2 linked regions of the Iamia sp. SCSIO 61187 genome follow. The protein of the gene in region 1 interacts with the protein of each later gene in a pairwise test. Links are inferred from orthologs where the notes say so. Each region holds a gene or a part of one and is shown on either strand. Other genes may lie near its edges. The genes, in order: def and HC251_RS22880.

The links.
Region 2: the proteins of def (region 1) and HC251_RS22880 interact in binary tests that used the Escherichia coli proteins (3 or more experiments, as listed by UniProt). The link is inferred for Iamia sp. SCSIO 61187 from one-to-one orthologs.

What each region holds. Positions count from the first base shown.
Region 1 is NZ_CP050948.1:2,482,204-2,497,432, reverse strand. The notes cover bases 200-3,120. They hold def (peptide deformylase), read left to right. Parts: upstream 200-1,347; coding sequence 1,348-1,893; downstream 1,894-3,120. Other genes in these bases: HC251_RS11960 (transcription antitermination factor NusB), read left to right, coding at 2,853-3,120; fmt (methionyl-tRNA formyltransferase), read left to right, coding at 1,916-2,827; HC251_RS11975 (class I SAM-dependent methyltransferase), read right to left, coding at 688-1,311; HC251_RS11980 (MFS transporter), read right to left, coding at 200-695. In the rest of the region: more of HC251_RS11980, read right to left, coding at 1-199; more of HC251_RS11960, read left to right, coding at 3,121-4,202; HC251_RS11955 (phosphotransferase), read left to right, coding at 4,199-5,155; HC251_RS11950 (molybdenum cofactor biosynthesis protein B), read left to right, coding at 5,173-5,637; bifunctional diaminohydroxyphosphoribosylaminopyrimidine deaminase/5-amino-6-(5-phosphoribosylamino)uracil reductase RibD, read left to right, coding at 6,125-7,156; HC251_RS11940 (riboflavin synthase), read left to right, coding at 7,156-7,764; HC251_RS11935 (bifunctional 3,4-dihydroxy-2-butanone-4-phosphate synthase/GTP cyclohydrolase II), read left to right, coding at 7,823-9,190; ribH (6,7-dimethyl-8-ribityllumazine synthase), read left to right, coding at 9,190-9,675; HC251_RS11925 (AraC family transcriptional regulator), read right to left, coding at 9,697-10,443; HC251_RS11920 (TIGR03086 family metal-binding protein), read left to right, coding at 10,507-11,094; HC251_RS11915 (hypothetical protein), read right to left, coding at 11,099-12,706; HC251_RS11910 (DUF4214 domain-containing protein), read right to left, coding at 12,703-15,165. UniProt on the Escherichia coli protein: Removes the formyl group from the N-terminal Met of newly synthesized proteins. Requires at least a dipeptide for an efficient rate of reaction. N-terminal L-methionine is a prerequisite for activity but the enzyme has broad specificity at other positions.
Region 2 is NZ_CP050948.1:4,746,689-4,761,808, reverse strand. What follows is about bases 10,933-13,744. They hold HC251_RS22880 (aspartate-semialdehyde dehydrogenase), read right to left. Parts: upstream 12,949-13,744; coding sequence 11,917-12,948; downstream 10,933-11,916. Other genes in these bases: HC251_RS22875 (aspartate kinase), read right to left, coding at 13,097-13,744; HC251_RS22885 (LLM class flavin-dependent oxidoreductase), read right to left, coding at 10,933-11,856. In the rest of the region: ATP-dependent helicase HrpB, read left to right, coding at 1-1,351; HC251_RS22935 (helix-turn-helix domain-containing protein), read right to left, coding at 1,430-2,029; HC251_RS22930 (DMT family transporter), read left to right, coding at 2,158-2,997; HC251_RS22925 (AI-2E family transporter), read left to right, coding at 3,078-4,190; HC251_RS22920 (VOC family protein), read left to right, coding at 4,228-4,623; HC251_RS22915 (bifunctional 2-polyprenyl-6-hydroxyphenol methylase/3-demethylubiquinol 3-O-methyltransferase UbiG), read left to right, coding at 4,620-5,273; HC251_RS22910 (hypothetical protein), read right to left, coding at 5,301-5,465; HC251_RS22905 (RecQ family ATP-dependent DNA helicase), read left to right, coding at 5,549-7,642; HC251_RS22900 (amidohydrolase family protein), read right to left, coding at 7,699-8,517; HC251_RS22895 (MarR family winged helix-turn-helix transcriptional regulator), read left to right, coding at 8,556-8,978; HC251_RS22890 (catalase), read left to right, coding at 9,073-10,593; more of HC251_RS22885, read right to left, coding at 10,654-10,932; more of HC251_RS22875, read right to left, coding at 13,745-14,320; HC251_RS22870 (hypothetical protein), read right to left, coding at 14,415-15,120.

The sequences.
Region 1 (15,229 bases):
TCGGCGCGCACCCATCGGAACCCGGCGCGGAGTGACCGGTCGGCGTCGGGGTCGCGGGCGGGGGTCGGGTGAGGCCGGATCGCCAGCAGCACCACGACCATCACGACGAAGGTGAGGGCGTTGACGCCGAAGGCCGCGGCCACCCCGGCGGCGGCGATGAGCGCCCCCGCGGCCGCCGGGCCGATGGCGCGGGCGAGGTTGAACGTCACCGACGAGAGGGCGATGGCGCCGTCGAGGTCCCGCGCCTCGACCAGCTGGGGGACGATGGCCTGGACCATCGGGACCGACATGGCGTAGCCGACGCCGATGACGACCGTGGCCGCGAACACCGGGACGGGTCCGCCCAGCCCGTCGACCCCGAGGGCGAGGACGGCGACGGCCAGGGCGCCGGCCCCCGTCGCCGACAGCAGCTGGGCGCCGATGAGGAGCCGCCGCCGGTCGTAGCGGTCGCCGGCCACGCCGGCCCAGGGCGACAGGAGCAGCGTGGCCGTGAACTGGAGCACGCTCACGACACCGACGAGCGTGTTCGACTCGGTCAGCTCGTAGACGACGACGGCCGCGGCCAGGTTCTGGAACCAGTTGCCGGCGTTGGAGACCAGGTTCCCGAAGAAGAACGGCCCGAACGTTCGGTCCCGCAGCAGCGTCAGCGGCGTCGACGGGCCCTGGGGCTCGGGCTCGACGAGGTGCTCAGCCACCCGGTACGACGTCCAGCAGCCGGTAGCCCTTCCGGCTGGCCCGTCGGGTGACGCTGTGGCCCTGGTCGGCCAGCCACCGGTGGAGCGAGTCGGCGCCCAGGTTCTTGCCCACCACCAGGTGGGCGCCGCCGCCGGGGGCGACCCGGGCCAGCCACGTGGCCAGCACGTCGTGGAGGGCGGCCTTGCCCACCCGGATCGGCGGGTTCGACCAGAACCGGTCGACGACGAGGTCGGAGGGGACTGCGTCGGGGGTCGCCACCCGCACCCGGTCACCCACGCCGAGGGCCTCGGCGTTGGCGGCCGTCAGCTCGAGCGCCCGCTCGTTGACGTCGATCGCCCACACGACGGCGTCGGGGGCGCGCCGGGCGAGGGCGATGGTGATGGGCCCGTACCCGCAGCCGACGTCGGCGATCACCCGGTCGGTCGGCTCCGGCCGGGCCCCGTCCTCGAGCAGCACGCGGGTCCCCGGGTCGACCCCGCCCGCCGAGAAGACGCCGGCGTCGGTCCGCAGCACGAGGGCGTGGTCGTCCTCGGGGAGCTCGAGCCGGGCCCGCCCCGGCTTGGAGCGAGCCGTCGGTCGGGCCGAGAAGTAGTGGTTCGGCGGTCCCTCGGGCACCTGTGGACGGTAGGCGACCCGATAGCGTGGGACGCCATGGCCGCCTACGACATCCGGATCATCGGGGACCCGGTCCTGCGGGAGGTCGCGGCCGACGTCACCGACATCGACGGTGCCCTGGTGCAGGTGGTCGAGGGGATGGTCGACGCCATGTACGAGGCCGACGGGCTGGCCGTGGCCGCCCCCCAGGTGGGGGTGCGCAAGCGCCTGGTCGTGTACCACCTGCCCGACGACCCCGAGCCCGTCACCATCGTCAACCCCCGCATCGAGGAGTACGGCGACGACGAGTGGCTCTACAGCGAGGGCTGCCTGTCGATCCCGGGGCTCTACTGGGAGATCGCCCGGCCCAAGACGGTCCACGTCGTCGGGCTCGACCTCGACGGCAACGACGTGTCGATCGAGGCCGACGAGCTGGCCGCCCGCATGTACCAGCACGAGATCGACCACCTCGACGGCGTCCTCATGACCGAGCGCCTCGACGACGACCAGCGGGTCGAGGCCAAGCGGGCCGTCCGCGAGCTCATGCTGGCCCGGGCCGACCGCGTCGGGACCGACGCCGGCCCCTCGTCGCTCCTCCCCTGACCCCTCCCGAGATCGCGCACCGATGAGCGCTCCGCCCGCCGTCCCCCCGCGCCACCCGCGCCGGCTCGTGTTCCTCGGCACCCCGGCGGCGTCGGTCCCCGCCCTCCGGGCGCTGGTCGCGGCCGGGTTCGACATCGTCCTGGTGATCTCGCAGCCCGACCGGCGCCGGGGCCGGGGCGGGGCGACGAGCCCGTCGCCGGTGAAGGCCGCCGCCCTCGAGCTGGGTCTGGCGGTGACCGACCGCGTCGAGGACGCCGCCGCCGCCGGGGCCGACCTGGGCGTGGTCGTGGCCTACGGCGAGATCCTGCGGGCCGACCTCCTCGCCGCCCTGCCCATGGTCAACATCCACTTCTCGCTCCTGCCACGGTGGCGCGGCGCCGCGCCGGTCGAGCGCGCCCTCCTCGCCGGCGACGAGACGACGGGCGTCTGCATCATGGAGGTGGTCGAGGCCCTCGACGCCGGGGGCGTGCACGCCGTCGCCGAGATCCCGATCGGGCCCGACGCCACCGCGGCCGAGCTGCGCGAGGAGCTGTCCGAGGTCGGCGCCCGCCTCCTCGTCGAGACCCTGACCGCGGGTCTGGGCGAGCCGACCCCGCAGGACGGCGAGCCGACCTACGCCAAGAAGATCCGCCCCGGCGACCTGTTCCTCGACTGGTCCCGCCCCGCCGCCGAGCTGCACCGCGTGGTGCGCGTCGGGGGGGCGTGGACGACCTTCCGCGGGGCGCGCCTGCGCGTCTGGGAGGCGCACGTCGACCGGGCCGCGAGCGGGGCCGAGCCCGGCGCGGTGCGGCTCGTCGACGGTGCCGTCGTGGTCGCCGCCGGCGACGGCCACCTCGTCCTCGACGAGGTCCAGCCCGAGGGGCGGGGCCGCGTCCTGGGCCCGGCCTGGGCCAACGGCGCCCGCCTGGCCGACGACGAGGTCCTCGGCGCATGAGCGGGTACGGCGAGCGAGCCCGACGATGACGGACTGGGACGGACCCCGCGCTCCCGACGACGTGCACCTCGAGCGGGCCAGCGGGGCCGCCCGGCGCAAGGCCAAGAAGGTGCGCAAGGCCCGGGCCGAGCAGGCCGCCGCCCGGGGGGCCTCGGCCGCCGCGGGCGGAGACCGCCGTCCGGCCCGGCGGGGCCCGCCCCGGGACGCCTCGGGCGACGCCGGCTCCGACGAGCGACCGCCCGACGCCCGCCGGGTCGCGGTCGAGGCCCTGGTGCGGATCGAGGAGGGCGGGGCCTTCGCCAACCTCGCCCTCGGCCCGGCTCTGGAGCGCTCGACGCTCGACGCCCGCGACCGGGGCCTGGCCACCGAGCTGGTCTACGGCACGACCCGGATGCGCCGGGCCTGCGACTGGCTCGTCGATCGCTTCGTCACCGGCGACCGCCCCCTCGACGCCCGGACCCGCAGCGCCCTCCGCCTCGGCGCCTACCAGCTGGTGATCCTGGGCATGCCCCCGCACGCCGCCGTCACCACCGCGGTCAGCGCCGCGCCCAAGCGGTCCCGCGGCCTCGTCAACGCCGTCCTGCGCAAGGTCGCGGCCGAGCACGACGAGCACGGCCGCTGCTTCCCCGACCCGGCCACCGCCCTCAGCTACCCGGACTGGATCGTCGAGCGGCTGACCGAGGACCTGGGCCCCGAGCGGGCCCTGGCGGCGCTGGAGGCCATGAACGCCTCGGCCACCGTGACGGTCCGCGACGACGGCTACACCCAGGACCTGGCGTCGCAGTGGGTCGCCGAGCTGGTGGACGCCGGCCCGGGTGACCGGGTGCTCGACCTCTGCGCCGCCCCCGGTGGCAAGGCCACCGCCCTGGCCGGCACCGGGGCCGACGTGGTCGCGGCCGACGTCCGCCCCGGGCGGGTCGGCCTCATCGCCGGCAACGCGGCGCGCACGGGCACGTCCGACCGCGTCCACCCCGTCGTCGCCGACGGCCGGTCGACCCCGTTCCCGGCGGCGGCGTTCGACCGGGTCCTCGTCGACGCACCCTGCTCGGGGCTCGGCGTCCTCCACCGGCGGGCCGACGCCCGCTGGCGCATGGTGCCCGAGTCGATCGACCGGCTGGCCCGGCTCCAGGTCGACCTGGTGCGGGCGGCCGCCGACCTGGTGCGCCCCGGTGGTCTCCTCGTGGTGTCCGTGTGCACGCTGACCGCCCGCGAGACCACCGGGGTCGACACCGTCGTCGCCGAGGTCCGGCCCGACCTGGAGCCCCTCCCGCCCCCGGGCGACCCGTGGGTGCCGTGGGGGAGGGGGGCGCTGCTCCTGCCGCAGGCCGAGGGCACCGACGGCATGGCCCTCCACCGCTACCGCCTGCCCGGTTGAGCCCGCCCGAGCCCCGGTTCGCGGGGGCCGACGCGGCGACCTGGTGCCGGGAGCACCTCGGGGCCGAGGTGGCCACCGTCCTCTGGTCCGAGGAGAGCTCGGGGCTGGTGGTCGCCGTCGACCTGGCCGACGGCCGGGCCGTGGTCGTCAAGGTGCGGCCCGGCGAGCAGGCCGCCCGCGTCGCCGAGTCCCGGGCGGTGCAGGCGGCGCTGGCCGACGCCGGCTTCCCCGTGCCCCGCCCGGTGGGGGCGCTGCACCCGTGGGGATCGGCCGTCGCCGGGGCCGAGGTCCGCGTCGACGGCGGTGCGCCGATCGATGCCCGCACCGCCGAGGGGCGGGCGACGACGGCCCGGCTGCTGCGGGAGCTGGTCGTGGCCGCCACCGAGGTGGCCCCGGCCCGCGTCGCCCTCCACGAGCCGTGGGGGATCGCCCTCCCGGCCGCCGCCCTGTGGCCCGACCCGCCCCACGACCCCCGGTTCGACCTCACCCTCGCGGGAGGGGAGTGGATCGACGACCTGGCCGTGGGGCTCCGGCGCCGGTTGGTGCGGGCGGCCGCCGGCGCCCCCCGGGTCGTGGGCCACGTCGACTGGCGGGCCGAGCACATCCACGTCGACGCCACCGGCCGGGTCCTCGCCGTGTTCGACTGGGACGCCCTCGTCCGGGCGCCCGAGGCGGTCCTCGTCGGGCAGGCCGCCGCCGGGTTCACCGTGGTCTGGGGCACCCCCGACCCCCACCCGACGATCGCCGAGGGCCGGGCCTTCCTGGCCGCGTACGGCGAGGCCCGGGGGGCGGCGCTCACCGCCGCCGAGCGGGAGCTGGCCGACGCCGCCCACGGATACGTCGTCGCCTACGGCGCCCGCTGCGAGCACAGCGACCAGGTCACCGGGCTCGCCACCCCGGGCACCGGCTGGCGACGGCTGCTCCGCGCCCGGGAGACGGCGGACCTGCGGTGACGTGGCAGGGTGGGGGCATGTTCTCCGCCAAGGTCGTGACCGTGTCCGACGGCGTCGTCGACGGGGTGCGCGAGGACCGCTCCGGCGCCGCCCTCGAGGAGCGGCTCACCGCCGCCGGCTTCGACGTCGTCGACCGGATGGTCACCCCCGACGGGGTGGCCGAGGTGGCCGACGCCCTCCGCCGGGCCACCGCCGGCTTCGCCGGCCTGGTCGTCACCACCGGCGGCACCGGCTTCGGCCCCCGCGACCTCACCCCCGAGGGCACCCGTCGGGTCGTCGAGCGCGAGGCCCCCGGGCTGGCCGAGGCCATGCGCCTCGTGAGCCCGCTCGGCCGCCTGTCGCGGGGCGTCGCCGGCACCGTGGGCCACGCCCTCGTGCTCAACACGCCCGGCTCGCCCTCGGGATCGGTCGAGTGCCTGGATGCCGTCCTGGACGTCATCCCCCACGCCCTCGACCTCATGGCGGGCCACCGACCCCACTGAAGCAATGTCGCAGGCGGGCTCGTCTGCGGCACCGGGGTGCGGCCGGGCCCATCCCCGCCGAAGCTCGCGAGCTCGCCGGCTCGGGCTGGGGCTTCGCTCCCGAGCCTCCGGGGCTGCCGCCAGGCCCACAGCGAGCGTCGTCGCCATCGGGAGGCACCCAGAGACGCGCGCCGGACGCGGTGGTCTCGCCGGTCGGCGACGACATGGCTTCAGTGACGTCCGTCTCGGCAGGGGAGATGGAACGCGTTCTCGTCCTATGCTGCGGGCCACAACTGCATAACCGCACCTCGCGGGGTTGGGTGGAAGTCCCGACCGGTGGTGAGAGCCCACGACCCCCTCCGGCCTCGGCCGGTGGGGCTGACCCGGTGGAAACCCGGGGCCGACGGTCACAGTCCGGATGGAAGCGAGGTCACCCACGGCGCTCGGATCGTCCGCGCGCCTGGTGTCGACGTCCCCCCTGCGAGCCTCACGCGCCCAGGGAGGGCCAGTGCCCCAGACGACCGACGAGCAGCGCATGGCGATGGCCATCGAGCTCGGCGCGTCCGTCCGGACCTCCACCGCCCCCAACCCGTGGGTCGGCGCCCTCGTCGTGTCGGCCGACGGCTCGGTCCACACCGGGGCCACCGAGCCGCCCGGCGGGCGCCACGCCGAGATCGTCGCCCTCGACGCCGCCCGGGCCGCCGGGGGCGAGGCCAAGACCCGGGGGGCCGTCGTCTACGCCACCCTCGAGCCCTGCGCCCACACCGGCCGCACCGGGCCGTGCGCCGAGGCCCTGGTGCAGGCGGGGGTGCGTCGGGTCGTGGTGGGCGTGTCCGACCCCGACCCGCTGGTCGCCGGGGCCGGGCTGGCCCTCCTCCGCGACGCCGGCGTCGCCGTCGAGATCGGGTGCCGGGCCACCGAGGTCGCCGAGCAGCTCGAGCCCTACCTGCACCACCGGCGCACCGGCCGACCGTGGGTGATCCTCAAGCTGGCGGCCACGCTCGACGGCCGCACGGCGGCCGCCGACGGCAGCTCGCAGTGGATCACCGGCACCGAGGCCCGGACCGACGCCCACCGCCTCCGCGCCGAGAGCCAGGCGATCATCGTCGGCGCGGGCACGGTGGCGACCGACGACCCGTCGCTCACGACCCGCCTGGTCGAGGGGCCCGACCCCCACCGCGTGGTACTCGGGCGGGCCCCCGAGGGGGCCAGGGTCCACCCCTGCACCGAGTGGACGGCCGCCGACGGCGACCTCGACGACCTGCTGGAGCGGCTGGGGGAGGACGGCGTCCTCCAGGCGCTGGTCGAGGGCGGGGCCACCGTGGCCGGCGCCTTCCACCGGGCCGGCCTCGTCGACGAGTACGTCACCTACCTCGCTCCGGCGCTCAGCGGGGGCGAGGACGGGCCCGGGCTGTTCCGGGGCCCCGGTGCCGCCACCGTCGCCGACATCTGGCGGGGCGAGCTCACCTCGGTCCGCGCCGTCGGGACCGACATCCGGGTCGACCTCCGACCCGCCGTCACCGCAGGAGGCCCGCGCTGATGTTCACCGGCATCGTGGAGGAGATGGGCACGATCGTGTCCGTGGCCGGACCCCGCCTGCGGGTGGCCGCCGACCTGGTCACCTCCGACGCCGCCATCGGCGACTCCATCGCCGTCGACGGGACCTGCCTCACCGTCGTCACCCTCGGCGACGGGTGGTGGGAGGCCGACGTGGTCGACGAGACCTTCGCCCGCACCACCCTCGGCCGTCTCGGCGCGGGCGACCGGGTGAACCTCGAGCGCCCGGTCCGCGCCGCCGACCGGCTGGGCGGCCACGTCGTCCAGGGCCACGTCGACGGTGTGGGGACCGTGGTGACGGCCGCCCCCGACCTGCGCGTCCGCGTCCCCGACGCCCTGCGCCGCTACGTGGTGCACAAGGGCTCGATCGCCATCGACGGCGTGAGCCTCACCGTCGCCGCCGTGCACGACGACGGCCTCAGCGTCGCCCTGATCCCCCACACCATCGCCGTGACCACCCTCGGCGTCCGCCGCCCCGGCGACGGCGTCAACCTCGAGGTCGACGTGACCGCCAAGCACGTCGAGCGCCTCGTCGCCCACTACCTGGCCCACCCCGCCGAGGCTGCCGCCCTGGTCGAGGACGCCTCGTGACCCCCATCGGCCGGCACCGCCCCGCGGGCCGGACCACCACCGTCCCCTGGAGGACACCGTGACCGACACCCCCTTCACGTCCACCGACCCCACCCGCCACCCTGACGGGGCCGGCGCCGGCTTCGCCCGGATCGACGAGGCCATCGCCGCCATCGGGCGGGGCGAGATCGTGGTCGTCGTCGACGACGAGGACCGCGAGAACGAGGGCGACCTCATCATGGCGGCCGAGGCCGTCACCCCCGAGAAGATCGCCTTCTTCCTGAAGCACAGCTCGGGGGTCATCTGCGCACCGGTCACCCCCGAGCGGGCGGCCGAGCTCGACCTGCGGCCCATGGTGGAGCAGAACACCGAGAGCATGCGGACGGCCTTCACCGTCACCATCGACTACCGCCACGACACCAGCACCGGCATCTCGGCCCACGACCGGGCCAAGACCATCGCCTCGCTCGTCGACCCGGCGACCCGGCCGGGGGACCTGGCCCGACCCGGCCACATCTTCCCGCTCGTGGGGCGCGAGGGCGGCGTGCTCAAGCGGGCCGGCCACACCGAGGCGGCCATCGACCTGGCCCGCCTCGCCGGGCTGGCCCCCGCCGGGGTCCTCTGCGAGATCGTCGACGAGGACAAGATGGACATGGCCCGGGTGCCGGAGCTGGCGCGCTTCGCCGAGGAGCACGGCCTCCTCTTCATCTCCATCGCCGACCTGATCCGCTACCGGCGCCGCACCGAGAAGCTGGTGCGCCGGGTGGCGGAGGCCCGCATCCCCACCCGCTGGGGTGACTTCACCAGCTACGTGTTCGAGTCCGTCCTCGACGGTGAGCAGCACGTCGCCATGGTCAAGGGCTCGGTCAACGGCGCCGACGACGTCCTCGTCCGGGTGCACAGCGAGTGCCTCACCGGCGACGTGTTCGGGTCGATGCGCTGCGACTGCGGGGTGCAGCTCGACGCGGCCATGGAGATGATCGCCGCCGAGGGCAAGGGCGTCATCGTCTACCTGCGCGGCCACGAGGGCCGCGGCATCGGCATCGGGCACAAGATCCGCGCCTACACCCTCCAGGACGAGGGCCGCGACACCGTCGACGCCAACACCGACCTCGGCCTGCCCGTCGACAGCCGCGAGTACGGCATCGGTGCCCAGATCCTGAACGAGCTGGGCGTCACGACCATGCGGGTCATCACCAACAACCCGGCCAAGTACGGCGGCCTCGAGGGCTTCGGCCTCGACATCACCGCCCGGGTGCCGTCGATCGTCGCCCCCAACGCCGAGAACATCGCCTACCTGCGGACCAAGCGCGACCGCATGGGCCACCTGCTCGAGGGGCTCGACGAGGTCGCCGAGGGGGCGGCCCCGACCCCTCCGGCGAGCCTCCCCTCGCCACTCGCAGGCTCGCCGGCGCAGCTCGACACCGCCAGCGGCGAGGAGGGCTGATGGCCGGCGACGCCGTCTCGGACCGGCGGGTCCAGCCCGCCCTCGACGGCGCCGGCGTGCGGGTCGCGGTCGTGGCCGGCCGCTTCAACGACGCCATCACCTTCCGGCTGCTCGACGGGGTCACCCGGGGCCTGGAGGCCCTCGGGGCCCCCGAGCCGATCGTCGAGTGGGTGCCGGGCGCGTTCGAGATCCCCCTGGCCGCCAAGGCGTTCGCCGAGTCGGGCTCGGTCGACGCCGTGATCGGCCTGGGCTGCGTGATCCGGGGGGCGACGACCCACTACGAGGCGGTGGCGGGGGAGTGCGCCGCCGGCATCCTCCGGGCCGGCCTGGCCACCGGGGTGCCGATCATCTTCGGCGTCCTCACCACCGAGGACATGGACCAGGCGCTGGAGCGCTCCGAGGGCCCCGGGGGCCACAACGTCGGCGAGGAGGGCGCCCACACCGCCGTCGAGATGGTCCGCCTCCTGGAGCGGATCGCCGGGTAGCCGTCGACCGCCCCCGTGCCGTCAGTACCGGGCGGCGTGGGCGGTCGGCGGCTCACCGAACAGCGAGGTGACGTCGCGGGTGAGGTGGGCCTGGTCGGCGTAGCCCAGCTCGGCGGCCAGCCCGGCCCAGTCGACCCGCTCGCCGGCGGCGAGCCGCTCGGTCACCTCGTGGAGGCGGCGGCGCCGGATGATCCACTTGGGCCCGACGCCGACGTGCTCGGCGAAGCGTCGCTGGAGCTGGCGGACCGAGGTCCCGACCGAGGCCGCCAGGTCGCCCACCCGTCGGAGGTCCGTGTCGGCGTGGATGCGGTCCACGACCTCGGCGCACCACAGCCCGACGGGGTCGGGAGCGGGGAGCACCCGGCGGAGGAGGGCGACGACCTCGTCCGGGTCGGGGTCCGACGGCAGGCCGGGTCCGAGCACGTCGGCGGCGGGGATCGAGAGGTCGGTCAGGCTCGACACCGAGCGACCCACGAGGGGGCGGACCACACCGGGTCGGAAGGCCACGCCCACCACCGCGCCGTCGCCGTCGAGGACGCGTTGCCGGGCGCGCGTGGCGGCGCCGGTGATCGTCGGGACGGTGTCGGACGGGAACGTCAGGTGGACCTGGGCGTGGGGGAGGAGCACCTGGCGGTAGGGGGCGTTGTACGACCACGACACGGCCCAGAGCCGCTCGACCCACGGCGCCAGGTCGGGGGGCGGGTCCGGGAACGACAGGCTCTGGTGCTCGGCCCAGGCACCGCCCAGGCCACGGGGGTCGCGCTCCACCCCGGCGAGGGTACGTCGTGTTCGTCCAAGACCGGCCGAGCGGGTCGTCGTACCGTCACGCCCATGGACGACGCCCGACCCAGCCCCGAGACCCTCGTCCCCGCCGCCGCGGCCACCTTCACCGCCATCGTCGAGGGCATCGGCGACGACCAGCTCGACGCGGCCACGCCGTGCGCCGACTACGACGTGGCCGCGCTCGTCGGCCACCTCCTCCACTGGGGCCCGTCGCTGGTCGGCGCCGGGCGCAAGGAGGTCGTGCCGCCGCCGGAGGGCGACGAGGTCCCCGCCGAGGGCTCGTGGCGGGCCGGGCTGGAGGCCCACGTCGCCGCCCTGACGGCGGCCTGGTCCGCCCCTGGGGCGTGGGAGGGGACCACCCGGATGGGCGGACCGATGGAGATGCCGGCGGCGACCGTCGGCGGCATCGTGCTGGCCGAGCTGGTGGTGCACGGCTGGGACCTGGCCCGGGCGACGGGCCAGCAGCCGAGCTGGCCCGACCCGCTGCTCGAGGTCGCCCACGCCGAGCTGTCCGCCATGGCCGAGGTGGGCCGGCGGATGGGCGCCTTCGGCCCCGAGGTCGCCGTCGCCGAGGACGCCCCGGTCCTCGACCGTCTGCTCGGCGTCGCCGGCCGGGACCCCGCCTGGACCCCCTGATCCGTCAGTTCGGGGCGTGGACGCCGTTGGCGTGGCCGTGGTCGCGCTGGAGGTCGAAGCTGCGGCGCTCGAGGTCGGGCCAGTGATCGTTGCTGGTGCTGCTCACGTGCTGGCGGACCCGGCCCGGCGTCGCGGCCGTGACGGCATCGCCCCCGTAGGGGTCGGTGAACCACGTCGTCGGCCCGCCGGCGTTGGTGACCTCGGTGGTGTGCAGGTAGAAGTCCCGCTGGGCCCCGTCGAACGGCGAGGCCGGGTCGGTCCGGTCCAGCTGCGCCCCGGTCGACGCCTCGTGGCGGGCCACCTCGTCGAACGGGTAGCCCCGCGCCGTCCCCCCGTCGGCGGCGTCCGTCATGTCGGTGACGTCGACGAGCGAGCAGATCAGGTTGTTCACGCCGCCGGCGTGGGCCCGGGCCGGGTTGCGCACTCCGAACCACGGGTCGAACGACGCCAGCGGGGCCCCGTCGGCGGTGGTGAGGGTGTTGGCCGACTGCCACACCTCGTACAGCGCCCAGATCGAGCTGGTCCGGTCGGGGGGGACGAGGACGTCCCGGTCGATGCAGTGCTGGTCCGGGATGAGTCGGAGCCCACCGTCGCCGTCGGGCAGGTCGCTGCCGGCGGTCGTCACCAGCTGGCCGTCGCACGAGCGGTTGAACTCGTTGGCGTCGCCGAAGCGGGTCATCGTCGAGGAGATGACCTCGGTGCCGTCGGTGCAGCGTGCCGCGTACAGCAGCTCGTGGGCGTTGTTGACCAGGGCGTCGCCCGAGTGCGAGCCCTGGTGGACCTTCATCAGGACGTCGCAGGTCACGATCTGGCCGGCGTCGTCGCGGACGTAGCCGCGGGGTGACGCGGTGACCATCCGCACGTCGTCGGCGACGACGACCTTGTGGCCGACGTTGTCCTCGTGGCGGGTGACGGCGCCGGTCGTCGCCGACCAGGTGTCGAGGGCCTCGCTCACGTAGCCGAAGGGGATCCCCCGGCCGCGGGCCGGGTCGGCGTCGAGGAAGTCGGTCACCCAGGTGTAGATGTCCGAGCTGCTCGGGTCGTCACCGTGCTCGTGGCCGAAGGTGCACTCCTGGCCCGTGGCCGGGTCGACGACCGCAGGCGGGTGCCAGGTGGGGTACAGCTTGCCGTCGGGGCCGACGACCGAGAAGGACCGGTGGAGGTCCGCGCTGCAGGTGTCGCGTGCGGTCGGCGTCCAGTTGCGCTCGCGGTAGGCCTTCGACGTCGGGGGCTCCGGAGGTGCCGCCCGGGTGAGGGTCACCGCGAGGCCGCGGACGGGGAGGTCGGCCGGCGCGTTCTCCTTGATCCGGACCTCGCCGGTGACGGTGGCGCCCGGGGCGACGGCTGCCTGCTGGTCGGAGGTGAGCCGGACCACGACGGACCGGCTGCCACCCGCTGGGGCCGAGAAGGAGCGGAACGGGCTGTCGCGCCCGCCGACGCGGACCCGGACGGTGCCGGAGCAGGCCGTGCCGCCGGTGCACCGCACGACGACGGGGACGGACCCGTCGGCCGCCACGGTGAGGGCGGTCGACCCCCCGAGGTCGACGACGTTGCACGCCGCCAGGGTGGCGACGAGGAGCCCGGCGAGGGCGAGGGCGCGGGCCCGCCTCACGGGAACCGGACCAGGGCGCGCTCGGCGTACTCGGCGGAGACGACGAGGTGGACGGCGAGGGCCAGGTCGCCGGAGGTGCGGATGCGGTCGGCCCAGAAGGCGAGGCCGTCGGGGTCGGCCTCCCGGTCGAGCAGCGCGGTGTAGAGGAGCTGGACCCGCGCCCGGCGGGACTCGATCGAGGCGTCGATGCGGGTGGCCACCCAGGTCCGGCCCCTGGCCCGGGCCTGATCGACCCAGAACACGAGGTCGCCCGGGCTCGGGCTGCGCCCGAGCACCTTCTCGTACACGTCGGCCACCCAATCGGCGTCGGTCCCTCCGGCGTTCCGGTGGTACTCGGTCGAGGAGTAGAACCGGGCGGCCACCGCGGCCAGGGTCCGGCGCCGGCCCTGGACCTCGCCGACCCAGAAGGCCAGGCCGGCGGCGTCGGGCTCGCGGTCGAGGGTGTCGAGGTAGAAGCGGCGGATCGAGACCTCGATCCACTCCCGCGTCGTCGACAGCTCGCGGGCCACCGTGGCCCGGGAGGTCCCGGCGCCGAGGCGGGCCACGGCGGCGGCCAGCTCCGGGTCGGCGGGGGCCCTCCCGAGGAGGTCCTCGTGGGTGGCCAGGACCCAGGCCTCGTCGGCGGTCCGGGGGGCGGCGACCGCGAACGGGATGGCGGCGGCGCCGGGCTGGAGGGTCGCGGTGCCGGAGTAGGCGGCCCGCACCTCCCCGCTCATGGCGCCGGTGAAGACGGTCGTGCACGCGGCCTGGCCGGCGATCACGGCGACGCCCTCGCACCCCTCGACGGGGGCACCGCCGGCGGTGAAGGCCACGGTGCCGGCGGCGACCTCGGTCTCGGCGCCGGCCCGCTTGGTGACCGTGGCGGTGAAGGTGACCTCGTCGCCGACCGCGGCCGAGGCGGGCCCGTCGACCGTCACGGCCGACGCCAGCGGGCCCATGAGGGCCACGGTCACCTCGCCCATCTGAGCGTCGGGGCGGGCCGCGAAGTCCGCCCCGACGGCGAGGTCGGCGGCGCCGTTGCCGTCGACGTCGCCCAGGGCGCCGACCTGGCGGCCGAAGCGGTCGCCGGCGGCGCTGCCATCGAGCCGGTAGCCGCCGTCCCCGACGAGCGACGCCAGGGGCACGGTGACCGCGGCCGGGTCGCCGAAGACGACGTAGGTCGCGCCGGCACCCGTGAGGAGCGGGCCCTCGGGCGCCTGGGGGTCGACCGGGTCGTGGCCCCAGGCGCCGAGTACGAGGTCGGGGATCTCGTCGCCGTCGACGTCGCCGATGCCGGCGACCGAGTAGCCGGCGGAGTCCGCCGCCGCCGCCCCGTCGATCCAGTAGCCGCGGCGGGCCGGCGTGGTGCAGGCCGCGGGGTCGGTGACGGGGCCGGCGTCGGCGCAGGTGAACACCGACTGGCCCGTCGCGGCCGACGGGTCGGTGTAGACGGGGGCGGAGCGGTCGGACCCGAAGACGACGGCGGCGCCGCCGGCCCGGGGTCCGGTCGTGGCGTTGGAGACGCCGTCGGCCCCGATCAGCAGGTCGTCCCGACCGTCGCCGTCGACGTCGCCGGCGCCGGCCACCGAGATGCCCAGTCGGTCGCGCTGGCGGGTCGGGCCCACGATGGTGAAGCCGTCGTCGCCCAGGGCGGCGGCGTCGATCTCCCCGACGGTCTCGCCGAAGACCACGTAGGCGGCGCCGGGCACGGCCACGTCCGGGCCCCACGAGGTGGAGGTGTAGGCGCCGAGGACGAGGTCGTCGATGCCGTCACCGTCGACGTCTCCGGCCGGGGCGATGGTCCCGAGGCGCTCCTGGCTGAGAGCGCCGTCGACGGTCATCACGACGTCGCCGTCGGCCGGCGCGTCGAGGTCGACGTCGCCGATGTCGTCGCGCCCGGCCACGACCCACACCCGGCCGTTGTTGGTGCGGCCCCGGGTGTCGGCCGCGACCTCGGCGACGGCGAAGTCGTCCAGCCCATCGGCGTCGAGGTCGCCGACGGGGGCGAGGGAGAAGCCGACGTTCCCGCTGGCGGGCCCGCCGTGGACGGTGAAGCCGCGGTCGCCCATCGAGTCGAGGGCGAGGCCGGTGAAGTCCACGGCGCCGAACAGCACGTAGGTGCGCTGGGCGGAGTAGTGGCTGATGGCGATGTCGTCGAGGTGGTCGCCGTTGACGTCGCCGACGCACCCGACCGCGAAGCCGGTGACGGCGCCGGCCGTGGCCGGACCGTCGATGCGCACGGCGCCGGCCTCGGCCGGGTCGGCCAGCGAGGAGCCGTCGATCTCGGGCCCGCCGAGGATCACGTAGGTGGCCCCGATGTTGCTCGTCGGGGACTTGTCCCAGAACCAGGCGCCCGTGACGACGTCGTCGTAGCCGTCCCCGTCGACGTCGCACGGGCCGCTGGCGAGCGCGGCACCGGTGGGCGCTGCTGGGGTCGCCGACGAAGCGGAGGAGCTCGGCCGGGCCGCCTCCGGTGGCATCGGGCGGGGCGGCGGCGGTGGGGCTGGCGGGGGCGACGGCCGCACCGACGACCAGGGCGACGGC
Region 2 (15,120 bases), 2.3 Mb from region 1 along the record:
GGCCCTGGCCGAGGGGCGCGCCCTCCTCCGCTCCCTGGGTGCGCTCGACGCCGACGGCCGGGTGACCGAGCGCGGGCGGGCCCTCGCCGACCTGCCCCTGCACCCCCGGCTGGCCCGGATGGTCCTCGCCGGGGCCGGCGCCGGGCGGGGCTGGGAGGCGTGCCTGCTGGCCTGCCTGCTCGAGGAGCGCGACGTCCTGCGGGGCCGGCCCGACGAGGTGCCCGTCGACGCCGCCGAGCGGCTGCGCCTGCTGGCCGACGACCGGGCGTCGCACCCCCGGGCCGACCGCGACGCGGTCCGGACCGTGCGCCGCCGCGCCACCCAGGTCGCCCGCCGGGCCGGGATCCGCCGTCAGCCCGGCGTCGACCTGACCGCAGCCGGACCCCTGCTCGGCCTCGCCTACCCCGACCGCATCGCCCAGGCCCGCAGCGGCCGGCGCTACCGGCTCCGCAACGGCATCGGGGCCTGGGTGCCCGACGGCGACCCCCTCGGCGACGAGCCCTTCCTGGTCATCGCCGACCTGGACACCGGCCGGCGGGAGGCCGGTCGCGGTGACGGCCGGGTCCGCATCGCCGCCGCCCTCGACGAGGCCGACGTCGTGGAGCTGGGCGGGGCCGAGGTCGAGCGGCGGTCGATCGTCACCTGGGACGACGGGCGCGACGACCTGCGCGCCGTGACCGAGCGCCGCCTCGGCGCCCTCGTCCTGTCCCGGTCCGAGGATCGGGCCGAGCCCGGGGCGGCGACCACGACGGCCCTGCTCGACCGGGTCCGGGCCGCCGGGCTCGCCGTGCTCGGGTGGACCGACGGGGCCCGCGCCCTCCAGGCCCGGGCCGTGTTCGCGGCCCGGGTGGGCGACGGCTGGCCCGACCTGTCCGACGACGCCCTCGTCGCCGATCTCGACACCTGGCTGGCCCCGCTGCTCGGCGGCGCCCGGGGGCGCCGGGACCTCGAGGGCGTCGACGTGCTCGCCGCCCTGCGGGCCCGGCTGGGCCACCCGTGGCTGGGCCGGCTCGACGCCGTCGCCCCCCGGGCGGTCCGGCTGGGGTCGGGGCAGGAGGTCGCCGTCGCCTACGACGCCGGCGGCACGGAGCCGGCGATCCACGTCCGGGCCCAGGACCTCTTCGGCACGACCGTGCACCCGACGGTGGCCGAGGGCCGGGTGCCCGTCGTCGTCCACGTGCTCTCGCCCGCCGGCCGGCCCGTCCAGGTCACCGCCGACCTGCCCGGCTTCTGGGCCGGATCCTGGGCCGAGGTCCGCCGGGAGATGGCCGGCCGCTACCCCAAGCACCCCTGGCCGGCCGACCCCGCCTCGGCGACCCCGCCGCCGCCCCGGCGCCGGTCGACCCGTTGACGCGCCTGTGCGGTAGCCCCTGGGACGAGACCGCCCGTCGCGGCGACAGGAGCGGATCCCGCCGCAGGAGCGGCCGGCCTACCCCGGGTGGCTGGGGAGGGCGGGGTCGCCGGTCGTCGGCTGGATGACGACGAGCACGGCGTCGAGCGGGCGCTTGTGGGCGTTGCGGTAGACGTGGTCGCGGTGGCCGTCGAAGAGGACGGCGGCCCCGCTGCGGACGGTGTAGGTCTGGTCGGCGACGTCGAGGGTGAGCGTGCCCGACAGCACCGCCATCATCTCGCGGGTGCCCTCCATGTGGCCCTCGGAGTCGTGGCGATCGCCGGGGGCGAGCGTCCAGCGCCACAGCTCCACGTGCTCCCGCCGGTCGACCCCGACCAGGAGGTCCCCGGCCGAGCCCTCCTCGCCGGACCACAGGCGGATGACCTCGTCGGCCTCGACGACCCGGACCGACGCGGTGTCGGACAGCTCGACCAGCTGGGCGAGGGTCACCCCGTAGGCGTCGGCCACGCGGCACAGCGTCCCCATGCTCGGGTTGGTGCGGGCCTGCTCGATCTGCACGAGCATCCCCTTGCTCACGCCGGACCGCTCGGCCAGGCGCTCGAGCGACCACTGCCGCTCGGCGCGCAGCTTCCGCGTGTTGCGGGCGATGGCGGCCGCCACGACGTCGGGCTCGGGCACCCCCGCAGGCTACCGCCACCGACACCTCGGACCACTTGGGTGAAACCTCTGGTGCAGTGTGGGAGTCCATCACTACACTGCACCGACCGGTCCAACGCAGTGATCCAGGAGGGTCGTCCGTGTCCGTCATGCTCGCCCTGGGCGCCGCCGTCGTGTTCGGGTCCGCCGACTTCCTGGGCGGGCTGGCGTCGCGCCGGCGCGCCGCCCTGGCCGTCGCCCTGCTGTCGCAGCTCGCCGGGCTGGTCGCCCTCGTCACCGTGCTGCCGATGCTCGGCCCGGCCACGGTGGCCCCGCGAGACCTGGCCCTCGGCGCCCTCGGAGGCCTGTTCGGGTCGAGCGGCGTGGTCCTGCTGTTCCGGTCGCTGGCCCAGGGCCCCATGAGCGTGGTCGCCCCGGTCGCCGCCCTCACCGCCTCGGTCGTGCCCATCCTGGCCGGGGTGATCCAGGGCGAGCGGCCCGGCCCCTCCGCCCTCGTCGGCATCGCCGTGGCCCTGGTCGCCGTCTTCCTCATCACCCGCGAGGGCAGCGGGCGGGCCGCCCCGCTCGACGGCGCCGTCCTCCGGGTGGCAGCCACGGCCCTCGCCGCCGGCGCCCTCTTCGGGCTCTTCTTCGTCTGCCTGCACGGCACCGGTGACGACGCCGGGCTCTACCCGCTGCTCGGTGCCCGGCTGGCGTCGGTCCCCTTCCTGGCCGTGCTCCTCGTGACCCGTGGGGGCGGCGTCCGCGACGCCCTCGCCGGCCGGGGCTGGACGACGATCATCGCCAGCGGCGTGCTCGACATGGCCGCCAACGTGCTCTACCTCGTCGCCCTGCGGCACGGCCTGCTCGCCGTGGTCTCCGCCGTGACCGGCCTGTACCCGGCGACCACCGTGCTGCTGGCCCAGACCGTCCTCGACGAGCGCATGCACCGCACCCAGGTCGCCGGGCTGGCCGTGGCCGCCGTCGCCGCCACCCTCGTCGCCGTCTGATCCCTGCCCTCGCGGACGCGACGTGCCAGGCACGTCGCGTCCGGCTGGGTCCGCGCGGGGGATCGGGGTAGGGGGGGCCGGTGCGAGCTCCCGACTGGTCCCCCCACCCGACGGTCCTGCGCGGGACGGCCTACGCCGCCTGCTTCGTCGTGGTCGGCGTGGCCACGTGGATGGTGCTGGTCGTGCTCGGCCGCCTGGGCCTCGCCCTGTTCCCGCTGGGCGTCGCCCTCTTCGCCACCCGTGCGCTGAGCATCCCCGCCGGCTGGCTGCGGGGTCGGGGCTGGCGGCCGGCGCCGGCTGCCGCCTCCACGATGGTCGGGGCCCTCCTCGTCGTCGCCGGGATCGTCGCCGTCATCGCCCCGCCCATGGTCGAGGAGTTCAGCGACCTGGGGCCCACCGTGGACGACGGGATCAGCGAGATCGAGGACTGGATCGTCGAGGACAGCCCGTTCGACGTGACCCGCCAGGAGGTCGAGGAGGCCGAGGAGGAGATCGTGGACCGCGGCCGCGAGGCCCTCGCGAGCTCCGAGGAGGAGGTCACCCGGGGGGCGAGGGCGGCCGTGGCCGGGCTGGCCGGGCTGCTCCTCGCCCTGATCCTCACCTTCTTCGCCCTCAAGGACGGGCCCCGCTTCGTCGCCTGGATGGACGAGAAGACACCCGAGGACAAGCGGACGTCGGTGCGCGCCGTGGCCCAGGCGTCGTGGGACGCCCTCGGTGGCTACCTGCGCGGCGCCGGCCTGCTCGGCCTGGTCGAGGCCGTGGTGATCGGAGCCACCATGGCCATCGTCGGCTCCGGCCTGGTCATCCCGGTGATGATCCTCACCTTCGCCGCCGCCTTCGTGCCCATCGTGGGTGCCACCGTGGCCGGGGTGATCGCCGTCCTCGTGACGCTGGCCGCCGGGGGCCTGGTGCCCGCCCTGATCGTCGCCGTCGTGGCCGTCCTGGTGCAGCAGCTCGACAACGACCTGCTGGCGCCGTGGATCTACGGCAAGTCGCTGGAGCTCCACCCGGCCACGATCCTGGTGGCGATCACCGCCGGCACGGCCCTGTTCGGGTTCGTGGGGACGGTGCTGGCCGTCCCGCTGACCGCCACCGTCGTCAGCTCGGTCATCGCCGTGCGCGACGCCCGCGCCGCCGACCATCCGAAGGAGACGGCAGGAGAGGGGCCGGCGCCGCCGGCCGAGCCGGCCTGACCGGGGGGCGGCGACCGCCACCCCGTACCCTGCGCCCGTGGCCATCCACCACCTGCAGATCTGGGTCCCCGACCTGGGACGGGCCGAGCGCTCGTGGGGCTGGCTGCTCGACGAGCTCGGGTTCGTCCTCACCCGGACCTGGGTCCACGGCCGGGTGTGGCGCAAGCACGGGACCGGGATCGTCATCGAGCAGTCGCCCGACATGGTGCCGGGGATGCTGCACTCGCGGCTGCGCCCGGGGATGAACCACGTGGCCTTCCACGTCGACGACGCCGCCAGCCTGGAGGCCCTCGTGGCCGCCGCCCCCGGCCACGGGTGGACCTCGCTCGAGGGCGACCGCCACCCGCTCCCGTCGGGGTCCACCACCGCCTACATCGAGGACGCCGACGGCTTCGAGGTCGAGCTGGTGGCGCCCGAGGCCGCGTCCGGGTGAGCCGCTCCGGCCAGTCGTGGGAGGCCGCCGCCGACACGCCCGTCGAGGAGCGGTGGAACCACAACATCCACCGGCACCCGCTCCTGCTCGATGCCCTGCCCGACCCCTGCGGGCGGGCTCTCGACGTCGGCTGCGGCGACGGGGTGCTGACCTGGGCACTGGCCGACCGGGCGGCCGAGGTGGTGGCCGTCGACGTCGACGCCGCGAGCGTCGAGCGGACCCGGGCGCTGGTGGCCGGGCGCGAGCACGTCGAGGTCCTCCGGGCCGACGTCATAACCGCGGACCTGGCACCCGCATCGTTCGACGCCGTGCTCGCCGTCGCCGTGGTCCACCACCTCGGGCTCCGACCCGGGTTGGCCCGCCTCGCCTCCCTGGTCGCCCCCGGGGGCACCCTCGGCGTGGTGGGCCTGGCCCGATCCCGCTCCGGGTTCGACCTGGCCCACGACGCCGTGGGCGCGGTGGCGACGCGGGTCCTCCGTCGCCGCCGCGGGCTGTGGGAGGTGCGGGCGCCCACCGCCGACGGGCGCGACTCCTACACCGAGGTGCTGCGGGTCGCGACCCTGCTGCTCCCCGGCGTGCGCTACCGACGTCACGCCCTGTTCCGGTACTCGCTCGTCTGGACCCGCCCCGAGGACTGGTCGCCACCGTGAGCCGCCCCAGGCGGGCGACGGCGCTCCCTAGGCGGAGACGGCGCGCTCGAAGATGAGGATGGTGTTGCCGTCCTGGGAGTACACGTGGGCCAGGCGCCAGCCGTCGGCGCCCTTCTTGTTCAGGTCGCCGGTGAGCGAGCGCATGTTGATGCTGCCCTTGTTGACCTCGGCGTGGTACTCGTACCGGTACATGGGGACCCCCCAGGGTCGATCGGTGGACGGGGCACGCTAACCCCGGCCGCGGCGGTGTCGCGGGGGGTGGCCATGATGGGGGGATGACGACGACCGCCGCCCCCGACCGGGCCCAGGAGCTCCTCGAGCGGCTGGCCGGCCCCGAGGCCGTGCTCCGCCCCGAGCAGGCCGCGGCGATCGAGGCGGTCACCACCGACGGCGGCCGCGCCCTCGTCGTCCAGCGCACCGGCTTCGGGAAGTCGGCCATCTACTTCATCGCCACCCGGCTGCGGCGCGACGCCGGCGCCGGCCCCACCCTCGTGGTGTCGCCCCTGCTGGCGCTGATGCGCGACCAGGTGGCGGCGGCCGAGCGGCTCGGGGTCCGCTCAGCCACCATCAACTCCACCAACCTCGACGACTGGGATGCCATCGAGGAGCAGATCGCCGGGGGCGAGCTCGACCTGCTGTGCATCAGCCCGGAGCGGCTCAACAACCCCGGCTTCGTGCGCCGTGTCCTGCCCCGCCTCAGCGCCGGGCTCGGCCTCCTCGTGGTCGACGAGGCCCACTGCATCAGCGACTGGGGCCACGACTTCCGCCCCGACTACCGGCGCATCCGCGACGCCATCGCCTCGCTGTCGCCCGGCACCCCGGTGCTGGCCACCACGGCGACGGCCAACGAGCGGGTCTGCGCCGACGTGGCCGAGCAGCTCGGGGCCGACGTGGTGACCATGCGGGGGACCCTCGACCGCGAGTCACTGCACCTCGGGGTGGCGGCCCTGCCGTCGATGGCCCACCGGCTGGCCTGGATCGCCCAGCGCGTCGCCGCCGTCGAGGGCACCGGCATCGTCTACTGCCTCACCGTCGCCCAGACCGCCCTGGTGGCCGACTTCCTCCGGTCCGAGGGCCTCGACGCCCACGCCTACTCCTCCGACACCCACCCCGACGACCGCCTGCGGCTCGAGGACGACTTCAAGGGCAACGGGCTCAAGGCGCTCGTCGCCACCTCCGCCCTGGGGATGGGGGTCGACAAGCCCGACGTGTCGTTCGTGTTCCACCTCGGCGCCCCGCCGTCGCCCATCGCCTACTACCAGCAGGTCGGACGGGCCGGGCGGGCCGTGCCCTACGCCGAGGCCTGGCTCCTGCCGGGCGAGGAGGACCAGGCCATCTGGTCCTGGTTCGCCGGCGTCGGGCTGCCGCCCGAGGACCTGTGCCGACGGGTGCTCGACGCCTTCGAGGCGGCCGGGGGCGAGCCCCTCGGGCTGATGGAGCTCGAGCGCGAGGTCGACCTGCGCCGGGGCCGGCTCGAGACGCTGCTCAAGATCCTCGACGTCGACGGCGCCGTCGCCCGCGAGGGCCGCGGCTGGGTCCGCACCGACCGGCCGTGGACCTACGACCGCGAGCGGGTCGAGCGCGTCCGCCAGGCGCGCGACGACGAGGCCGACGCCATGCTCGCCTACGCCCGGGGCGAGCGCTGCCACATGGCCTTCCTCCGCGACGCCCTCGACGACCCCCTGGTGGCGGCGGAGGGCCCGTGCGGGCGGTGCGCGGTGTGCACCGGCGGCGGCGACCCGGTCGCCCTCGACCCGGCGGTGGTGCGCCGGGCCACCGAGCTGCTGCGGGGCGTCGACATCCCGATCGAGCCCCGCAAGCAGTGGGCTCGCGGGCTGGCCGAGCCCCGGGGCAACGTCAAGGCCGACCGCCGGGCCGAGGAGGGCCGGGCCCTCGCCCGCGTCGACGACGCCGGGTGGTGGCCGGTGGTGCAGCGCGCCCTGGCGTCGGGCGAGGTCGACGACGAGATGGTCCTGGGCATCGCCCGCACCCTCAAGCGCTGGCCGTGGGAGCAGCGGCCCACCTGGGTGACGTGGATCCCGTCGTCCCGCCCCCGGCGGGAGGCGCTCCTCGCCGCCGTGGCCCACCGCATCGGCGAGCTGGGGAAGCTCCCCGTCGCCGGGGCCGTGGTCCGGCTCCGCCCCGGCCCACCGCAGGGCGAGCAGCACAACGCCGCCCACAAGCTCACCAACGTGTGGGGCGCCTTCGGTGTCGAGGGCTCCGCCCTGCCCGGCGTCGACGTCCGGACCGGCCCGGTGCTGGTCATCGACGACGTCTGGGACTCGGGGTGGACGATGACCGTCGTCGCCGACCTCCTGCGCGGCGCGGGCACCGGGCCCGTGCTCCCCCTCGCCCTGGCGCGCCGCTGAGAGCCCGGGCGCGCCGTTGGACGCCGGTCAGGCCGCCGCCGCGTCGACGAGACCCGTCAGGCCGCCGCGGCGAGCCCGAACACCCGCTCGGCGTTCCCGCCGAGGAACAGGGCCCGGGCCTCGTCGTCGAGGCCGAGGTCGTCGAGGCGGGCCAGGGCGCGCGACGGGCTGAGCATGGGCCAGTTGGTGCCGAACAGGACCCGGTCGCGGCCCCGGCCCCGCATGTAGTCGACGAGCGGGGCCGGCAGCCGGTGGACGACGTAGGCCGACGTGTCGACGTAGAGGTTGGGGTACTTGGTGGCCAGCGAGAGCACCTCGTCGATCCACGGGTAGCCGACGTGCCCGCCGACGACGACGAGCTCGGGGAGGTCGAGCAGGACGTCGTCGAGGTAGGGGATGGGCCGGCCGGGCTCCGAGCGGCACAGCGGCCCGGTGTGGCCGATCTGGGTGCAGAGCGGGACCCCCAGCTCCACGCAGGCCACGTACAGCGGGTAGTAGCGGCGGTCGTTCGGCGGCAGGTCCCAGAGCCACGGGACCACCCGCACGGCCACGAAGCCGAGCTCGGTGACGGCCCGGCGGACCTCGCGCACGGCGGCCACCGGGTCGCGGAGGTCGGCGGTGGCGACGCCGCGGAGGCGGTCGGGGTGGCGGGCGACGAGGGCGGCCACCTCGTCGTTGTCGACGAGCATCCCCTGCGGGCCGCACCACGCCGCCATCAGGGCCAGGTCGACCCCGGCCCGGTCCATGGCCCCGAGGGTGTCCTCGTCGGAGGTGGAGATCCCGTCCTCCTGGCCCGTCCAGCGGAGGAGGGTGGCCAGCCAGGGCTGCGCCGCGAACGTGGGGTTGGGCTGCTGGGCCCAGGCGTCGATGATCATCCCCCCAAGATACTGAACATGTGAAGTAATGTGGCGCGGTGTCCGCCGCCCACACCGAGCGCCTCTACTTCCACCTCCAGCTGGCCGCCGGGCGGCTCCGGGCCGAGGCCGACCGCGCCTGCCTGGACGCCGCCGGGGTCACCACCGCCCAGGCCGCCGCCCTGGCGGTGGTCGCGGGCCGGCCGGGCACGACCCAGAAGGAGGTGGCCCGGGCCCTGCACCAGGCCGAGTCGGCGGTGACGACCCTCGTCCGCCGGCTGCTGGCGGCCGACCTCGTCACCCGCACCCCCAGCGCCGCCGACGGGCGGGCCTGGGCCCTCGACCTCACCCCGACCGGCCGCCGAGCCCTGGCGCAGGTCGAGGTGGCCTTCGGCGCCGTGAACGACCGCATCGACGCCGTGCTCGACCCCGACGAGGTGGCGTCCCTCGCCGCCCGGCTGCGGCTGCTCGCCGGGACCTGACGTCGCCCGGACCGCTGCCGCCCCCCGGTCGGTGTCCGACGGCCGAGGGCGGGCAGGGCTCGGGTCCGCGACCCAGGAAGAGGTACGTCGAACGATGGCCGACCGCACCCCGCACACCACGACCGACGCCGGGATCCCGGTCGAGAGCGACGAGCACTCCCTGACCGTCGGACCCGGCGGCCCGATCCTGCTCCAGGACCACTACCTGATCGAGCAGATGGCGCAGTTCAACCGGGAGCGCATCCCCGAGCGCCAGCCCCACGCCAAGGGCAGCGGGGCCTTCGGACGCTTCGAGGTGCTCGAGGACGTCAGCCGCCACACCAAGGCCGCCGTCTTCCAGCCCGGCACCACCACCGACGCCCTGATCCGGTTCTCGACCGTGGCCGGTGAGCGCGGCAGCCCCGACACCTGGCGGGACCCCCGTGGCTTCGCCCTCAAGCTGTACACGACCGAGGGCAACTACGACATGGTCGGCAACAACACGCCCGTGTTCTTCGTCAAGGACCCGATGAAGTTCCAGCACTTCATCCGGTCACAGAAGCGGCGGGCCGACAACGGCCTGCGCGACCACGACATGCAGTGGGACTTCTGGACGCTCTCCCCGGAGTCGGCCCACCAGGTCACCTGGCTGATGGGCGACCGGGGCATCCCCCGCACCTGGCGCCACATGAACGGCTACAGCAGCCACACCTACATGTGGGTCAACGCCGACGGCGAGCGCTCCTGGGTCAAGTACCACTTCAAGACCGACCAGGGCATCGAGACCTTCACCCAGGACGAGGCCGACCAGATGGCCTCGATCGACACCGACTACCACCAGCGCGACCTGTTCGAGCACATCCGCGACGGCGAGCACCCCAGCTGGACGCTCAAGGTCCAGGTCATGCCGTACGAGGACGCCAAGGACTACCGGTTCAACCCGTTCGACCTGACCAAGGTGTGGCCCCACGGCGACTACCCGCTGATCGACGTCGGGCGGCTGACGCTCGACCGGAACCCCACCGACATGCACACCGAGATCGAGCAGGCGGCGTTCCAGCCCAACAACCTGGTGCCCGGCATCGGCCCGAGCCCCGATCGGATGCTGCTGGCCCGGCTGTTCTCCTACGCCGACGCCCACCGCCACCGGGTCGGCGCCAACTACCATCAGGTGCCGGTCAACAAGCCGCAGTGCCCTGTCCACAGCTACAGCAAGGACGGGGCCATGCGGGTGGAGAACGTCTCGGACCCCGTCTACGCCCCGAACTCCTACGGCGGGCCGGCGGCCGACGTCGCCCGCTACGGCGAGCCCGCCGGCTGGGAGGCCGACGGCGAGATCACCCGGGCGGCGTACGTCGCCCACGCCGAGGACGACGACTGGGGTCAGCCCGGCACCCTCGTGCGCGAGGTGCTCGACGACGACGCCCGCGGCCGCCTGGTCGACAACGTCGTCGGCCACCTGCTCAACGGCGTGTCCGAGCCGGTCCTGGTGCGCGCCTTCGAGTACTGGTCGAACGTCGACGCCGACCTCGGCAAGAAGATCGAGCAGGGCGTCCGCGACAAGCAGGACGAGACCGACCCCAAGGCCGCCGACCAGGGCAACGCCGCCCGCGGCGACGCCCAGGCCAAGGCCTAGCCACCCGCCGGCCACGGAAGGTGCCTGGCACCTTCCGTGGCGCCCGGCCCCGCGTCGGCGTCAGGCCTGCTCGTTCGGCTCGGCCTGCTCAGCCTGGTGGGACTGGATCGCCGACATGACGGCGGCGCCGGCCTCGCCGATGAAGGTGGGCCGGTTCTCGGCGGCCCAGTCCCGGCTGGCGGTGAGCGAGGCCGCCGACCCCTGGAACACCGGCATCACGTAGCGGGAGAACAGCTCGTAGGAGCGCAGCGTCTCCACCCGGTCGGCCCACTCGTGGGCCATCAGGAGGAAGGTGCCGAACCCCTTGGACTGGGTGCCGAGCCGCTCGAGCTGGGCGATGGCGTCGTCGGGCGTGCCGATGACGGCGAAGCCCGAGGCGTTCAGGGCGTCGACCAGGCTGTCGTGGTCGGTCGTGTCGGGGGCGAGGGGGAGGGCGGCGACGCGCTGGAAGTAGTCGACCCAGTCGCCGAGGCCGAAGGCGACGTCGGCGATGGCCTGCTCGCGGGTGTCGGCGATGTGCATGGGCCCGACGAGCCGCCAGGCGTCCCGGTCGGCGACGGTGCCGAACTCGGCCGCCCGCTGCTCCACGACGTCCCAGTGGTAGCCGAGGGCGTCGAACCCGCCCTGGCTCGTCGCCCCGATGGAGAGGAGCCCGGTGCCGAACCGGCCGGCGGCGCGCGGCCCCGCCGGTGAGACCTGGGCCGCCACCGCCACCTCCATGTGCGGTCGCTGGAAGGGCCGCAGCTGCAGCCGGGCGTCGCGCAGGGTGAACCAGTCGGTCTCGTAGGTGACCGGCTCGTCGCCGCGGAGGAGGAGCAAGATGGCCTCCAGCGCCTCCTCCATCATGTCCCGCTGCCGGGCGACCTCGATGCCCATCATGTAGGCGTCCGAGGGCAGGGCACCGGGGCCGACGCCGAGCATCACCCGGCCGCCGGAGAGGTGGTCGAGCAGCACCATGCGGTCGGCCAGCATCAGCGGCTGGTGGTACGGCAGCGACGACACACCCGTGCCCAGGCGGATGCGTCGGGTCCGCTCGGCGGCGGCGGCGATGAACACCTCCGGCGAGGCGATGATCTCGAAGCCGGCCGAGTGGTGCTCTCCGATCCACGCCTCGTCGAAGCCGAGCCGGTCGAGGTGCTCGACCAGCTCGAGGTCCCGGCGCAGGGCGAGCGTCGGGTTCTGCCCCACGGGGTGGAACGGGGCGAGGAAGATGCCGAAGCGGCGGGGTCCGGGCGCGTGGGGTCCGGGTGAGGGATCAGCCATGGTCGGGCAGCCTGCCCGACGCGTCCGCTCGGCGCGTGGCCGGAGCTGCCGGCCGGGGCCTCAGCCGCCGGCGGCGACCAGCTCGGCGATCTGGACGGCGTTGAGGGCGGCGCCCTTGCGGAGGTTGTCGTTGGACACGAAGAACGCCAGGCCCCGCCCGTCGGGCACGGTCTCGTCGACCCGGATGCGACCCACGAAGGTGGGGTCGGCACCGGCGGCTTGGAGCGGCGTGGGCACGTCGGTCAGCACCACCTCGGGCCCGGCGGCGGCCAGCGCCTCGCGGGCCTCGGCCGGCGTGATCGGGTCGGCGAAGCGGGCGTTGATCGACAGCGAGTGGCCGGTGAACACCGGGACCCGCACGCAGAGGGCCGACACCAGCAGGCCGGGGATGCCCAGGATCTTCTTGCTCTCGTCGCGGAGCTTTTGGTCCTCGCCGGTCTCGTCGAGGCCGTCGTCGACGAACGTCCCGCACTGCGGGATGACGTTGTAGGCGATCGTCGTCGGGAACTTGTCGGACTCGGGGAAGGTGACGGCCGACCCGTCGTGGGTGAGCTCGACCGCCTTGTCGCCGGCCGCCGCGACCTGGGCGGCGAAGGCCTCGACGCCGGCCAGCCCCTGGCCCGAGGTGGCCTGGTAGGTGGAGATCACCATGGCCTCGAGCCCGGCCACCTCGTGCAGGGCCTTGAGCGGCGCCATGCCGGCCATGGTCGTGCAGTTGGGGTTGGCGATGATGCCCTTGGGCCGGTCGGCGGCGGCGGCGTCGTTCACGCCGGCGACGACCAGCGGCACCTGCGGGTCCATCCGCCACGCCGAGGAGTTGTCGATCACGACCGGGCCGGAGGCGGCGATGGCCTCGGCGGTGGCCCGGCTGGCCGCCCCGCCGGCCGACATCAGCACGATGTCGAGGCCCGACAGGTCGGCGGTGGCCACGTCCTCGACGGTGATCTCGCCGCCCCGCCACGGCAGCGCCGTGCCGGCCGAGCGGGACGAGGCCAGGAACCGGACCTCGTCGGCGGGGAAGGCCCGCTCCTGCAAGATGGTGCGCATCACGCCGCCGACCTGGCCGGTGGCTCCGACGATCCCGATCCTCATGGGGAGCAAGGCTACCGGCGGACCGCCGCCGACCCGGTGGCCGATTCCCGGGGCCGGGGCCCCGGTGGTCGGCGATCCGGACGCGACGTGCCTGGCACGTCGCGTCCCGGGTGCGGTCGCCACCCGCAAGCGACCGATGACGCCCCGACTACCCGACGGGGGTCTGGTCGAGGCCGAAGGCGGCGTGGAGGACGGCGACGGCCTTGTCGAGGTCGGCCTCGCGGACGATGCACGAGATGCGGATGGCCGAGGTCGAGATCATCTCGATGTTGATGCCGTTGGCGGCCAGCGTCTCGAACACCGTGGCGGCCACGCCGGGGTGGGACTTCATGCCGGCGCCGACGAGGCTCACCCGGCCGATGCCGTCGTCGGGGGTGACGACCTCGGCGCCGATCTCGCCGGCCAGCTCCTCGCACACCGCCTGCCCGGCGGGGAGGTCGGCCTTCGGCAGCGTGAACGAGATGTCGGTGCGCCCGGCCTCGGACACGTTCTGCACGATCATGTCCACGTTGACGTCCCGGCCGGCGAGGCTGCGGAACAGCCGGCCGGCGATGCCGGGCTGGTCGGGCACGCCCGCCAGGGTGATCTTGGCCTCGGAGGCGTCGCCGACGACACCTGACACCATGGCCTGCTCCATCAGCGGGTCCTCCTCGTCGATCCAGGTGCCCGGCTCCCAGGTGAAGGCCGAGCGGACGTGCAGCGGCACCTTGTGGGTGCGGGCGTACTCGACGGCGCGCATGGCCGGCTTGGGGCAGCCGCAGGCGCACATCTCGAGCATCTCGTCGAAGCTGACCCGCGCCAGGCGCCGGGCCTCGGGCACCACGCGCGGGTCGGTGGTGAAGATCCCCGACACGTCGGTGTAGAGCTCGCACACCCCGCCCAGGGCCTGGGCAAGGGCCACGGCCGTGGTGTCGGAGCCGCCCCGGCCGAAGAAGGTGACGTTGCGCTCGGTCGACACGCCCTGCGAGCCCCCGACGACGGGCACCCGGCCCTCGGCCAGCGCCTGGCGGATCCGGTCGGGGCGGACCTCGACGATCTTGGCGTTCATGTGGGTGGTGTCGGTGATGAACCCGGCCTGGCTGCCGGTGAAGGACTCGGCCTCCACCCCCAGCTCGTGGAGGGCCATGGTGACCAGGGCGGTGGCCTTGCGCTCGCCGGCGGTGATGAGCATGTCCATCTCCCGGCCGGCGGGCCGGGACGAGATCTGGCTGGCCAGGTACAGCAGGTCGTCGGTCTCCTTGCCCATGGCCGAGACGACCAGGACGACCTCGTCGCCCCGCCGGCGCGTCCGGGCGACGTGGTCCGCGACCTCGCGCATGCGGTCGGGGTCGGCGACCGACGTCCCTCCGAACTTCTGCACGACCAGAGCCACGAGGGATGACCCTACCGACCGCCGGCAACCTGCCCCCAGCGATCGGGCATCGCCGGCGGCGCCGGAGCCCGGTGGGCGACGCAGGAGCGCGGGGTCAGGTGCGGGACACCAACCGGGCCGGTGCCGACGACCCGGCCCATCCCCAGAGGGCGGCGAACGTGACGACGACGGACCCCGCGAGCGCGCCGGCACCCCACACCTGGGCCTGGTCGCTCAGCGCCCCGTCCCCGAGCGAGAGCGCCATCGCCGCCCCGGCGGCCACCAGCCCGACCAGCGCCAGGCGGATCGCCACCACCTCGACGTGGGTGAGCTCGGGGTCGTCCGACACCGCGGTGTGGGTCGCCCCGTCGCTGCGGAGCTGGCTCTCGAGCCAGCGGACGGGGGCGGTCACGGCCACGACCACGACGGGGGCCCAGACGAGGAGGATGCCGGCCAGCCAGGCCCGGTCGCCGACGCCGAGGGGCCCCGACCGGTCGACGACGGCGGCCGCCGCGAACGTCGCCATGGCCGTGGTCAGCAGGGCCAGGAGGGCCTTCACGTAGCGGAGGACGATCGTCTGGCCCCGGAGGACGTGGCGCACCATCCCGTGCTCGACCTTGGCGACCTCCTCGAGGAGGTCGCGGGGGTGCGAGGCGGCGAGGGTGAACAGCGCGCCGGCCCGCCCGACGTCCGACGCGCCGGCGGCGTCGCCCAGCCCGTACACCGTGAGCCGCCGGTCGACCCGGGCCCGGGCGGCCACGTTGGCGGGGACCAGCAGCTCCACCGCGGCGTCGGTGCGGCGGGCGGCGTCGAGCCGGGCG